Regions from separate parts of the Alteromonas sp. Cnat3-28 genome, predicted to be linked through region 1. Evidence: predicted binding sites of a transcription regulator. Region 1 holds the regulator's gene; the other holds the start of a gene.
What was found. Region 1 encodes LexA, which represses DNA repair genes until DNA is damaged. Its sites were predicted from a motif close to TACTGTATNNNNATACAGTA; they were not measured.
Positions count from the first base shown of each region.

Region 1 (6,823 bases):
GTGCCGATAGTTGGAATGATATCTCAATCTACTCAGCAGTATCGAAAAGCAGTTTGGCAACGGCGGAACATGGTGACATTTGTGATATCGCCTATAGTAAAGAAAGCCCAGCTACAGAAGGAATAGTGGTTGTCTCCGAGTGTCAGTGGGGACAAGTTAGAGGTTTTGCATTAGAAGCGGGACAAATCTCTGAGCAGTGGGCTCTTAACCACAACACTTACAGTGGCATGTCACTTCTCATTGACGATTTAGACAATGACAATGTGGACGACATTATTTGGACTGGTGAGAATCAAATTTTAGTAGCGCAACAAGATGCCAACGGTGAATATGCCTTGTCAGATATAAAAGGTGCGCCGCGCGCGAGTAGATATCATGCCGCGGGTTGGGCACCTTATGGCGATAATGATGAAAGAGCCGTCTTTGTTAGCGATACAAGTAGTTACGAATCATCTATTCAGATTTTATCGGTAGATAAAGAGGATAACTTTGCGATAAGTGCTGAGGTTGGCGAAGATGTCTATAACTATAGCAAACCGGTCGTTACAGACTACAACAATGACGGTGTGGGTGAGTTACTAATAGGGGCACTGGATTATAGTTCGTCGTTTAATGTCGTGAGACTTACAGATAATGCTATTCAGTGGACACTGAACAATAATCAGAATAGTGAAATTTCGTTTATTGAAGCCATTGACGTAAATAACGATAGTTACGCCGATGCAGTTATTATTGAGAACAATCGACTTAAAGCGTTTGATATCGAGAATCAGGTGCTTATCGACTCAATCATTAACGATTTTTCAATTAATGCGCTTGCTGCCTCTGAAAAAGACGGTGTGCATTATTTTGCTGTTGGGGGCTATAGTTCGCTTAAGCTCTATAAAATGCAGGATGGTGAATTTGTTGGATTGAATGAATTGGAAACCAATTGTGACCAATTGCTCACGGTAAATTTTGATAGTGATAGCGAACTTGAATTTGCGTGTTTAAATAGAAACTACAACACCATCAATGTTTATGACGTGGCGAGCGATGCATTAGAACTCAAAGACGCTATAGCACCGTCATTCTACCCTCAGTATATAGCGGCTGTTCCAACGACGTCGTCTAATCAGTCGATTCTCGCTATCTACCAGCCTAACGAGAATGACTATTCGTACAATTATTATGACAGCATCGCATATCGCGTGGTTGAGGTTGATAATAAAGGCAATGTGGTGTGGCAAAGCCCTGGACTTGGGCTCGATAATGTTGAAGGCATGCGCACACGTCAAAATAGTGATGGGGAGCTGGAGTTACAAATTAGTAACCCGAACATGGCTCTTCTCGTAAAATAAGAGGAAAGCACTTGTCGTAGGCTATTGCAGATCGCAAAAGACGCGGCAAGTGCTTGTTATTTAGTTTTAGGTGTATATACTTACAGGAACTGTATGAACAGACAGGTCTTTTATGCGCCCACTCACAGCTCGACAAACCGAAGTTTTAGAACTTATTAAAACAACCATGTTAGAAACGGGAATGCCGCCTACTCGTGCGGAAATAGCCCGTCAGCTTGGCTTTCGTTCTGCTAATGCAGCAGAGGAACATTTGAAAGCATTGGCGCGTAAAGGCGTGATTGAAATTTTGCCTGGTACGTCTCGTGGCATTAAGCTCAATATCCCTCTTGATAACGACGCACAAGAAGAAGAAGGCCTACCGTTAATTGGGCGTGTTGCAGCCGGTGAGCCGATCTTGGCGCAAGAGCATGTTGAATCGCACTACAAAGTCGATCCTGCACTGTTTCAACCCCATGCCGACTTTTTGCTACGCGTTAACGGTATGAGCATGAAAGACATTGGTATTTTAGACGGTGATCTTCTCGCTGTTCATCGCACCACTGATGTACACAACGGTCAGGTGGTTGTGGCGCGTGTAGATGAAGACGTCACCGTAAAGCGTCTAGAGAAACGCGGGCGTGAAGTATTGCTTCATGCTGAGAATGATGAGTTTGCACCAATAAAAGTTGATTTGGCGACTGAACATTTTGCGATAGAAGGCATTGCGGTGGGTGTGATCAGAAACGCTGACTGGATGTAGTATTTTAGCTTGTTTGTATAAAAGCGGCGCGTTAGCCGCTTTTTTTATGTCTTTTGTTCCTGTTTTTTTCTTCAATCTGCCAACTTAGGTTTTATCCTGCCCAGCAAACCTGTTGGTTTTCTGCGCGCTTATTTTTATCATTACTCACGTTATTCTTTCTATGAATGCTTCAAGTATTTTCCATTTTTTATTTTGAATTTTGTTTGAAATCGACATTGAGTAATCGATTACTTATTGATTTCTTAACTAGTTAGTCGAGCATTTACTTTAACCCCGTGTTCAAAATGCCTGTTTGATTCCAAGGGCATCTCACAGCAATGGCTTTCTCTTTTTGCACGTGAAATCCCCCGCGACCATTTTAGTAAATGATTAAAAATTAACCACTTCGTTAAATTTTTAATAGAAAAGACTAGACGGCACGACATTATTGCGCAATTCTTATACAGAGATTAACAAAATAATAACAATGGCTCTAAATTTGTTTTACAAGTTGAGGTTATGGGTCAATCGTTCGCAAACCATTTGGTAGGGCATCGCGCAAATTAATCAGCGTCTTTGACCACGCCATTACGGAGGTGCTGAGTGAAACAACTAACGACCGTTTTCGCAAAATGGTGTTCTAGTATACCAATTTTGCTTTTTTCCCCTTTGCTTTTTGCGCAAGAAGCAAGCGAAGAAGCCTCTTCGCTTAACTTAAGACGCGGTGCTACCGACATCAGTGGGCAGGTATACGACCTCCATATGTTGATGTTCTTCATTTGTGTAGGTATCGCGGTTGTAGTTTTTGGCGTGATGTTCGCCTCAATGTATCTACATAGAAAGTCCCGTGGCGCCAAGCCAGCTAATTTTCACGAAAACGTGAAGGTTGAAATTGCTTGGACCGTTATTCCTTTCCTTATTCTTATCTTCATGGCGGTACCCGCAGCGAATACTCTAATTGCTATGGAAGACACGTCTGAGCCTGACATGACGGTGTTAGTAACAGGCTCTCAATGGAAATGGCATTACAAGTACATGGATAGCGATGTAGAGTTTTATTCTTTACTCGCCACTCAGCGCGAGCAAATAGAGAACAAATTCCAGAAAACAGATAACTACCTGCTTGAAGTTGACCGCCCTCTGGTTATTCCCACAGGTAAAAAAGTACGTTTTCTTATTACCTCTGATGACGTTATTCATTCTTGGTGGGTTCCTGACTTTGCCGTGAAAAAAGATGCCAACCCCGGCTTTATCAATGAATCTTGGGCCAAGGTTAATGAGCCAGGGATCTACCGTGGGCAATGCGCTGAGTTATGTGGAAAAGACCACGGTTACATGCCCGTTGTGGTTATCGCGAAAGAGCCTGCCGAATTTGACAAGTGGATGAACGAGCAAGAAGAAATTGTTCGCAAAGCAAAAGAAGAAGAACAGCGTTTGCTTTCTATGAATATGTCTATGGATGAACTGATGAAAGAGGGCGAGCGAGTATACAACGCAACGTGCGCTGCTTGCCATATGCCAAATGGTGAAGGTTTACCTGGCGTGTTCCCGGCATTAAAAGGCAGCAAGATGGCACTAGAAGATCAGCAAGGTCACATTGACATCGTGCTGCATGGAAAGTCAGGAACGGCCATGCAAGCGTTTGGAAAAATGCTAAGTCTTAAGGAAATTGCCGCCGTAGTCACTTACGAGCGAAATGCCTGGGGCAATAAAACTGGCGATATGGTTCAAGCCAAAGATGTCAACGCAGTGGCAAACGGAAACTAGGAGCAGACAATGAGCAAAGCAACTGAAGTTATTTCGCCAGATACCTCTGCGCCTCATGACGGTCACCTACATGATGACCATGAACACCACGATCATATTCCTAAAGGGATAACGCGTTGGTTGTTTACCACTAACCATAAAGACATAGGCACACTTTACCTGTGGTTTGCCTTTATTATGTTTTTAGTTGGTGGTGCGATGGCCATGGTGATCCGCGCTGAACTATTCCAACCCGGTCTACAAATTGTAGAGCCAAACTTCTTTAACCAAATGACTACGGTACACGGGCTTATCATGGTATTTGGTGCAGTAATGCCAGCCTTTACTGGGCTCGCAAACTGGCTTATTCCCATGATGATCGGCGCCCCTGACATGGCGTTACCGCGCATGAATAACTGGAGCTTCTGGATTTTACCAGGTGCCTTTCTCATTCTATTGAGCTCGCTCTTTATGGAAGGCGGCGGCCCTGCTTTTGGATGGACTTTCTACGCGCCCCTTTCAACGACTTACAGTGGCGATTCGACAGCGTTGTTTGTGTTCTCTGTTCACATTATGGGTATTTCATCCATTATGGGTGCGATTAACGTGATTGTGACCATCTTTAATATGCGTGCGCCAGGCATGACCTGGATGAAAATGCCGCTGTTTGTATGGACGTGGCTTATCACGGCATTTTTGCTGATTGCGGTAATGCCAGTGCTCGCCGGTGCGGTTACCATGGTGTTAACTGATAAGTTCTTTGGCACGAGCTTTTTTGATGCTGCTGGTGGCGGCGACCCGGTTATGTTCCAGCATATTTTCTGGTTCTTCGGACACCCTGAAGTGTACATTATGATCTTGCCCGCTTTCGGCATTATCTCGCAAATTGTTCCTACCTTCTCTCGAAAGCAGCTGTTTGGATACGCGTCTATGGTTTACGCCACGGCGTCGATTGCGCTGCTCTCTTTTGTTGTGTGGGCTCACCATATGTTCACCACGGGCATGCCGGTGTACATGGAAATGTTTTTCATGTTTGCCACCATGCTTATCTCGGTGCCTACTGGTGTAAAAGTGTTTAACTGGGTAGCGACCATGTGGCGCGGCTCACTGAGCTTCGAAATGCCAATGATGTTCGCTATTGCCTTTATTGTGCTGTTCACCATTGGTGGGTTGTCAGGGCTAATGTTGGCGATCACGCCCGTGGACTTCCAATATCACGACACTTACTTCGTTGTAGCCCATTTCCACTATGTACTGGTAACTGGCGCGGTCTTTTCCATCATGGCTGCGGTGTATTACTGGTTGCCTAAATGGACGGGAAAAATGTATGACACAACCTTAGCTAAATGGCATTTCTGGTGCTCATTGGTATCGGTCAATGTGTTGTTTTTCCCTATGCACTTTGTGGGTTTGGCTGGTATGCCACGCCGTATTCCTGACTATGCATTGCAGTTCGCTGATTTTAATAAATGGATAAGCCTGGGTGGCTTTGCATTCGGTTTATCTCAGCTCATCTTTCTTGCCCTGCTTATCAAGGCATGCAAAAAGCAAGGTGAGCCGGTATCAGCGCAAGTTTGGGACGGCGCAGAAGGATTGGAATGGGAAATTCCATCACCCGCTCCTTATCACACGTTTGAAACGCCACCTGTCGTTAAGTAACGGTAGGTGGAGTTGTGAATAGGTCATTCCTTTCAACCGGCAAAAGCCGATGGGAATGACATTCACACATTGCAGGTGGTGAGGGAGATAAACGACTAAGCAAGCGTTTACCAACCTTCATCTATGGATTTACCCGGAGGTCACGTGATGTCACAGCAAAGCGCAAACAACAAGATGGTTATTAAACTTGTTGCTATTGTCATTGGCATGTTTGGCTTCGGCTTTGCCCTTGTTCCCTTGTACGACGTATTTTGCGACGTTACGGGAATTAACGGAAAAACCGAAGGCACGGCTGCGGTTTATCAATCGGTTGAGATTGATGAGTCGCGAGAAGTGACCGTCGAGTTTATTACTCGCACAAATACCGGTATGCCCTGGGAGTTTCGTGCTGAAACCAAGCGCGTGAAAGTGCACCCTGGCGAACTTAATACGGTATCGTTTTATGTGAGAAACCCTGCATCAAGCAATATCGTAGCTCAGGCCATTCCCTCTGTATCCCCCGGAACGGCAGCACTGTACCTGAACAAGACTGAATGCTTCTGCTTCAATCAGCAGCCATTAGATGCGGGTAGTGAAGCCTATATGCCCATGCAGTTTTATGTAGACCCTCAGCTACCTGAAGAAATTACGTTTTTTACCTTGCAGTACACACTCTATGACGTCACAGCGCGAGCCAGTGACCTAACGACAACACCGAATCCCTTTATGGCTTCAACACCATCAAATGGCGAATAGGCCGAAGGGGTAAGGAGAAGAAAATGCAACCCGAAGTACAGAATCACGAATATCAAAAATATTATGTACCCGCACAAAGTCCATGGCCCATCGTAGGGGCCGTTGCTCTATTTCTTATCGCCGTAGGTGCGGGCAATTATGTGGTGCAAGCAACCAAAGGTGAAACAGGCTATGGCGGTCATATCCTTTTAGCGGGGATAGCAGTATTGCTCGTTATGCTTGTAGGTTGGTTTAAAAATCAAATAGACGAATCTATGGCAGGGCTTTACAGCGATCAGCTGGGGCGTTCATATCGACAAGGTATGAGCTGGTTTATCTTTTCAGAGGTGATGTTTTTCGCTGCGTTTTTCGGCGCCCTCTACTACGCGAGATTTATTTCCGTTCCGTGGCTGGGCGGCGCATCGAATAACGCTATGACCAATGAGGTCTTATGGCCGACCTTTGAGGCCATGTGGCCGCTGGTGTCAACCCCAGGCGGCACTACCACACAAGAAATGAGTGCTGCGGGTTTGCCCACAATCAATACGGTTATCTTGCTTATCTCATCTATTACACTGCACTTCGCTCATGTGGGATTAGAGCAAAACAAACGCAAACAGCTAACCCTAATGCTGGGTATCACTAT
Region 1 is NZ_JAKREY010000002.1:295,918-302,740, reverse strand. It holds gene MHM87_RS03485 (hypothetical protein) at 1-1,340, shown strand, start outside; gene lexA (transcriptional repressor LexA) at 1,453-2,079, shown strand; gene coxB (cytochrome c oxidase subunit II) at 2,662-3,825, shown strand; gene ctaD (cytochrome c oxidase subunit I) at 3,835-5,463, shown strand; gene MHM87_RS03465 (cytochrome c oxidase assembly protein) at 5,611-6,198, shown strand; gene MHM87_RS03460 (cytochrome c oxidase subunit 3) at 6,222-6,823, shown strand, end outside.

Region 2 (6,823 bases), on a different contig from region 1:
TTCTGCAAGCACTTGCTGGAATGTTAGAAACCAGCCCAGGTCAACGTATCACTACTGCTAAATTAGCGGAAAAAGTGGGAGTGTCTGAAGCGGCACTTTACCGTCACTTTCCAAGTAAAGCGCGAATGTTTGAAGGGCTTATCGAGTTTATTGAAGAAACACTTTTCACGCGCATCAATAAGATTGTGAATGAAGAGAAAGACTCGCTTACGCGTTGTCAGCTTATTCTTCATCTTATTTTGGGCTTTGCTGAGAAGAATCCGGGTATTACTCGAATATTAAATGGTGATGCGTTAATGGGTGAACAAGACCGGTTGCGCGCGCGCATAGCAAAGCTTTTCGAGCGTTTAGAAACACAACTCAAACAAGTGCTAAGAGAGCGCAAGCTACGCGAAGGTAAAACCCTTTCTGCTGACGAAGCTATTATCGCCAACATGATGATTTGCTACACCGATGGCCGTATTAATGGCTTTATCCGTAGTGGATTTACGCGTAAGCCAACTGAGCAGTTCAATGAACAATGGGCTGCTTTCAAGCAAATGTTTGTTTAGAACCCAATTAAGTTACGACTAAGGGTTACGACTAAGGCGCTTTCAAGCGCCTTTTTTCTTGCTTGTTCCCATCCTATATTGCATTGACACCTTTCAAAATTAATGTGAAAAGTGTGATGAAATCAAATAGCTGCCGAGCTCAGCCCTCAGCGTTCCAACATGCACATAATTCATTATTTCAGTCACTGTCCGTAAGCTACAGGCACAAAAAAAGCAGCATAAAAATGCTGCTTTTTAATGTTTAATTGGACTTACTTGCTAAACGTGTTTCCAAAGAAATCGCCGTCGTTCCACTTAGGCTTGTTCTTTTGGTTTGCTAGTGTCCAACCAATTTGCGCGTTAACCTTGGTGAAAGTCTCTGCCGCATTCCAGTTGAATGGCTGGTTAATGTCGTCGCTAGGCTTATGGTAGTGCGTAGATAAGAACTGACCAAACACCTTGCTGCCATCTACGTTAGGATCTTTAGACTTCAGACCCGGCACCATAAACACTGAAGGCACACCTTGCTTTACAAACGCATAGTGATCTGAGCGAGTGAATAACGCTTGCTCAGGCCATGGGTCAGGGCTTAGTTCAATGTTGGCATTCGCCGCCGCTTTTTCCACTGATTCTTGCAAATCACTGTGGTTCGCGCCAAACGCAATAACGTCTGCAAACTCGTAAGTCAAAATTGGCATATCTAGATTTACGTTCGCCACCATTGAAGTAACCGGTACAGTTGGATTACGAGCAAAATAGTCTGCACCTAGCAGGCCCTTCTCTTCACCCGTTACCGATACGAACAGAATTGAGCGCTTTGGCTTTTCTTCCATTTCGCTAAACAGGCGTGCAGTTTCTAACATCACTGACGTACCAGACGCATTGTCCATGGCACCATTGTTAATGTTGTCTTTCTTCACGGTCTTGGCAAAACCAATATGGTCAGAGTGAGCAGAGAAAACCACATACTCGTTTTTAAGCTCTGGGTCAGAACCTTCAAGTACACCCACAACATTTGGGCTAGTGATGGTGTCGTGTACGCTCGTCTTACTGATATCAACCACACCGTTTAACGCAAAGCCTTGCGGTACTTTGTCGGCTTCAAGCTGTGCATAAACGTCATCAAGGCTCTTTTCTGCGCCTTCAAATAACTTACGCGCAGCGCCTTCACTCATGTAAGCGCCACCTTTAAGCTGAGAAAAACTGTTTGCAGGCTGACCACTGTCGTCTAGCCATGCCATACGCGGCGTATGGATGTAGTTCAAACGGCTTTGATAAGGGCGTACCTTTTCATTTTTAGGCGTTGTGATAGTGATCATGCCAATAGCGCCATTGTCTACCGCATACTTTTGCTTTTGATAGCCGGATGCAAAGTGAGCGCCCTCTTCTGATGGAAAGTCGCTTGGCTTACCAGCAAGCGCTACAACAACCTTACCTTTTACATCTAAGTCTTTGTAATCGTTGTGAGATAGCTCGTCTGCCACAATGCCGTAGCCCACAAAGACCATTTCACCTTTTACATTAGCCTCGGTGCTAAGCAAGCTCGGGCTAGCTAGATATTCTTTCGGGTAGTCAAAATCGACGGTTTCGCCGTTTTGCGTGAAAGTAAACTTGGGAGACTCTTGAACCAGATTCGCTTTGCGAAACGCTACGTTTTGCATGTAGCCGTCTGTACCCGCTGGCTTCAAACCATATTTAGCAAATTCGGTCGCAATATACAGCGCCGCAATTTCATGGCCACGAGAGCCCGTGTCACGACCTTCAAGCAAATCATCTGCTAGGAAAAACAGGTGCGATTTGATTCGCTGTGTATCAGGGTTAAAAGCATTGTCTGTCGATGCGTGGTTATGGGCAGTAGCAGCAAAGGTCATTGCTGTCATTGCACTACCTATAAGGAGTTTTTTTATCATTCTAATTTCACCATATAACTAAGTGTGCATCATGGTAACGCAGTTAATAGGCGGAATACCATTAAACTGCTTACGTTTACCATGTGTTTCCTACCGTTGCTCGCATTTTAGGAGCAAGGTAAAATTGTTAGCCGCATGCCGGCTCAGCTTCCGGGTGTTTTTATATTTTTTAGTGAAGAGCAGCATCTATGTCAAAAGACGACATTCTTTACCGCGTTCAGTTCATCAGCAACGGTGAGCGCTATGAGTTATACGTGAAAAGCCTTATGCAGGGCGCTTTGTTTGGCTTTATCGAGATAGGTGACTTTGTGTGGGATACTCACACAAGTGTTGTTGTAGACCCTAGTCATGAAAGGTTGAAAACCGAATTTTCTGAAGTAACAAAAACTTATGTTCCGATGCACAACATTTTGCGCATTGACGCCGTAAATAAAAAAGGTTCAGCCAAAATTACTAAATTAGAAAATAAATCTGATAAAGTAACTGCTTTCCCTAGTCCAATATATACACCAACGAAAGAGTAACCGCCGGGTCATTCCGGTGAAGGTTGCCGGAGACCCTTATGTATCGCTATGTTTTAGCAGCATTATTATTTATTTGCAGCGTTAACTCATCTGCAAAGGACCTTAACGATGAAAGCTTGTATCAACTACTTGACGATATTTGGCAGTACGAGCTTTCGGTTTCCCCGCTTCTAGCTTCTCGCGAAGGCGATACTTCACTCGCTCACGTATTACCAGACAACTCACCCAAAGCCCTGAAAGCACAAAATGAACAATGGCGTACTTTTCAAAAGGCCTTAAGTCAGTATAAAAAAGAAGACATCTCTACTGATGCTTATATTGCCTTGCTGATGCAACAATATCGTTTAGCTAACTATGTGGACGAATATACGTATCGCGCGCATTTAGTGCCTATCAATTCAGAATATGGCTTTCACGGGGCAATGGCCTCACTTCCTAATTTATCCACCTTTAAGCGCGTAGAAGATTATCAGGCCTACATTAGCCGCCTAAATGCGCTTAAGCCTTATTTTGACCAACAAATTGCGTATATGAAACAGGCGCTAAAAGAAGGCTACACGCAACCTAAAATCGTGCTGAAAGGGTTTGAGAACTCAGTGGCGTCATACATTGTTGAAAGCGCCGAGGACAGTGGCTTTTATTCTCCATTTACCCTTTTCCCAGAGTACTTTACTGCCGAGCAAAAATCAGCGCTAACGGAGCAAGGCAAGGCTGCCATAAATAGCAGCGTATTGCCTGCGTATCAAATGTTCTACGACTTCATGGTAGATGAATACATTCCTAATGCCCGTGAAGATATTGCCGCGAATAACTGGCCTGATGGCGTGGCGTATTACGCCAATAGAGCCAAGCATTACACCACCACGGATATGACGCCTCAGGAAATCCATGATTTAGGGTTGTCTGAAGTAAAACGCATTCGCGCGCAAATGCAGCAAATTGTGGATGAGCTTGGCTTTGATGGCGACATTAACGAATTCATTACGTTTTTACGCGAAGACCCGCAATTCTATGCCACCAGCGCTGAAGATTTGCTGAAAGAGGCGTCGTTTATTGCAAAGAAAATGGACGCAAAACTTCCTTCGCTCTTTGAGTATCTGCCAAGAACACCCTACGGTGTAGCGCCTGTACCAGACGCTATCGCGCCCAAATATACAACGGGCCGTTACATTCATCCTAGCCGCGATGATCAGCCAGGATATTACTGGGTAAACACGTATGCCCTCGATAAGCGCCCTTTGTATGCATTGCCTGCACTGACATTGCACGAAGCAGTGCCTGGCCACCACCTTCAAATATCGTTGGCAGCAGAGCTTGAAGACTTACCTATGGTACGTCGTAACACCTATATTTCAGCGTTTGGTGAAGGCTGGGGTCTGTACTCTGAGTTTTTAGGTATTGAAGCAGGTATTTACGAAACGCCGTACGACAACTTCGGTCGCTTAAGCTACGAAATGTGGCGTGCGTGTCGCTTGGTTGTGGATACCGGTATGCACACGATGGGCTGGAGCCGTCAACAAGCGGTTGATTATATGATGGAAAACACCGCGCTTTCAGAACACAACGTAAATACTGAAATAGACCGCTATATCTCTTGGCCAGCGCAAGCCTTGTCTTACAAGATTGGTGAAATCAAAATTAAAGGCCTTCGCAAGAAGGCAGAGAAAGCATTAGGCGAGCGTTTTGATGTGCGTAAATTCCACCGCGCCGTGTTAGAAAACGGCTCAGTTCCACTGTTTATCTTGGAGCAAAACATCAATACGTTTATAGAAGAACAAAAGGCACAATAAACATGATCGTTGCATTTGGTGTTATTGTATTACTTATCCTGTTTTTAATTTACTTTGTGCTGCGAGCGCAGAATTTACAGAAAGAGCTGGCGCTATTGCGTCACTCGAATAAACAGACCAACAACAAGGTTACGTATGCTTATCGCAACCTTGTTCTTGTTACAGATGCGTTGGAGAAAAATCTTACTGCGCGTATTGAAAGCGCCTATAAAAGCCGCCTTATCGACCAAACTCAATACAATGCGCTGCACCCGCTTATGCGCAACTTTTCGACTATCGTCATGGCCTGTTGTGAGAAAGGGATGTCATTTGAGGAGTCACTGAATAAGGTGCTGCTTAATGAAGAAGTGACGCTTGAGGAAATTCGTGAGGTGGTGAAAGCACTCCCTAGCAACGTGCGTATGGTGTGGTCAAAAAATACGGCCGACGGCTTCATTGCTTTTTGCCAAACCGTTACAGCAACAGTAAGTGGCACGACTGCAAAGGCTCAAAAAGAACCATCTGAAGAGTAACATTTTACTCTACGTCCCTCGTTAACGCCTATACAGCGCTAACTGTATGGCAGGGTCGTCTGCTTTGCTATGTAGTAAGGCCTGCGACCCTAGCCATGTTCCCACTCTTTTAAAAGTTTAATCTTTTTACCTTTCCAAACTAATCAGTAAGTTAGCGCTTAAAACGACAAGTCAAAAACCTTTTGTCTTGAAAAGGGTTATTGCTGCACTATAATACTGTATAAAAATACAGTATTATAGTGCCATGAATAAATCGTTATCCGTGCTTAATAACCACCCGCATATTTGGCGGGCCAGAGATCAGAGACAAAGTGAAACCAAGTTTTCACTGGGTTTTCCGCGTCTGGATAAAGCACTTAACGGTGGCGTTACATCTACAGGTCTTGTCCGTATCTCTTCGTTAACCGGCATGGGTGAACTTTCACTCTTTAAACAGGTTATATGCCAACACCGTACGCATAAGCTGGTGGTATTTATTAACCCTCCCGGGCTACTACAGTCGCCGTGGTTAGAAAACTTGGGGCTTAAAGCGCAACAAGTGCTGGTAGTAAAACCAAGTTCTGAACAAGAGTCTTTGTGGGCAGCAGAGCAATGTTTAAAAAGTACGGCTTGCCATTGCGTAGTGCTGTGGAGTAATGCTGTAAATCAAAAAGAAGCGCGACGCCTGCAGGTAGCGGCAACGCATAATGATGCGCTGTGCTTGCTGTATACTCCACCGCAACAGCAGGCCTCACAGTTAGGTTACCCAAAGGCCAGCTTAAGTGATTCACAAGCCACTCCTTCGAATCAAAGCGACAGTGCATTACCCATTACGTTGGATATTGCGCTAAAAGGTAAACCCCACGCTTTGGCGGTGAACATACGCAAGCAGCGTCATGGGTGGCCCAAAGATAACATTGTTATTTCCCACCGGTGGACACCCGACAATCAGGCCATTAAATGGGCCATGGCACACAACACGCTTTCCGATCAGGCATTACACTCTGTGAGCTAATGATGCTGTGGGCTTATATTTACTGCTATCAACTAACTTTAGACAGCCATATCAAAGCGGCTAGAAGTAAGCGTGCACATAGCCAGTTGTCGAAGCACGAAACTAACAACCAGTATTCAGCGTTAGCGTCGAATACTCCCGTTGCAGTGTACTGCAGTAAAACAAACAAAATTACGCAGTGTAATGATATTGCGAAAAAAGAAGGCATTGAAATTGGGCATGGGCTAGCTCAAGCGGCGGCGCTATGCCCTTACGTACATATTCTGCCTTTCAGTGAAGAAGCCGAAAAGCATATGCTGACGCAGTTAGCCCATCGGCTTTATCCACTGGCTTCTGACATCGTATTAGACAACCACATTCACTCGAATAGTGTCAGCGGTCTGGCAGTAAGGCTAGATAACCTAACTCATTACTATGGCGGTCATACGCCACTGTGGAAAACATTAACTCAAGCACTGGCAGAAGCAGATATTCGTTATCATTTTGCTAGCGCATGGACAATTGAGGCCGCAAAAGTATTAGCGCTTCATAAATTTAACACCTACTTACATACACCCGATGAC
Region 2 is NZ_JAKREY010000016.1:72,068-78,890, forward strand. It holds gene slmA (nucleoid occlusion factor SlmA) at 1-551, shown strand, start outside; gene MHM87_RS15445 (M28 family metallopeptidase) at 803-2,440, opposite strand; gene MHM87_RS15450 (DUF1820 family protein) at 2,629-2,964, shown strand; gene MHM87_RS15455 (DUF885 domain-containing protein) at 3,003-4,754, shown strand; gene MHM87_RS15460 (hypothetical protein) at 4,757-5,266, shown strand; gene MHM87_RS15465 (recombinase RecA) at 5,511-6,260, shown strand; gene MHM87_RS15470 (DNA polymerase Y family protein) at 6,260-6,823, shown strand, end outside.
Region 2: the regulator LexA is predicted to act here: its motif matches at 5,481-5,500, upstream of MHM87_RS15465 (recombinase RecA).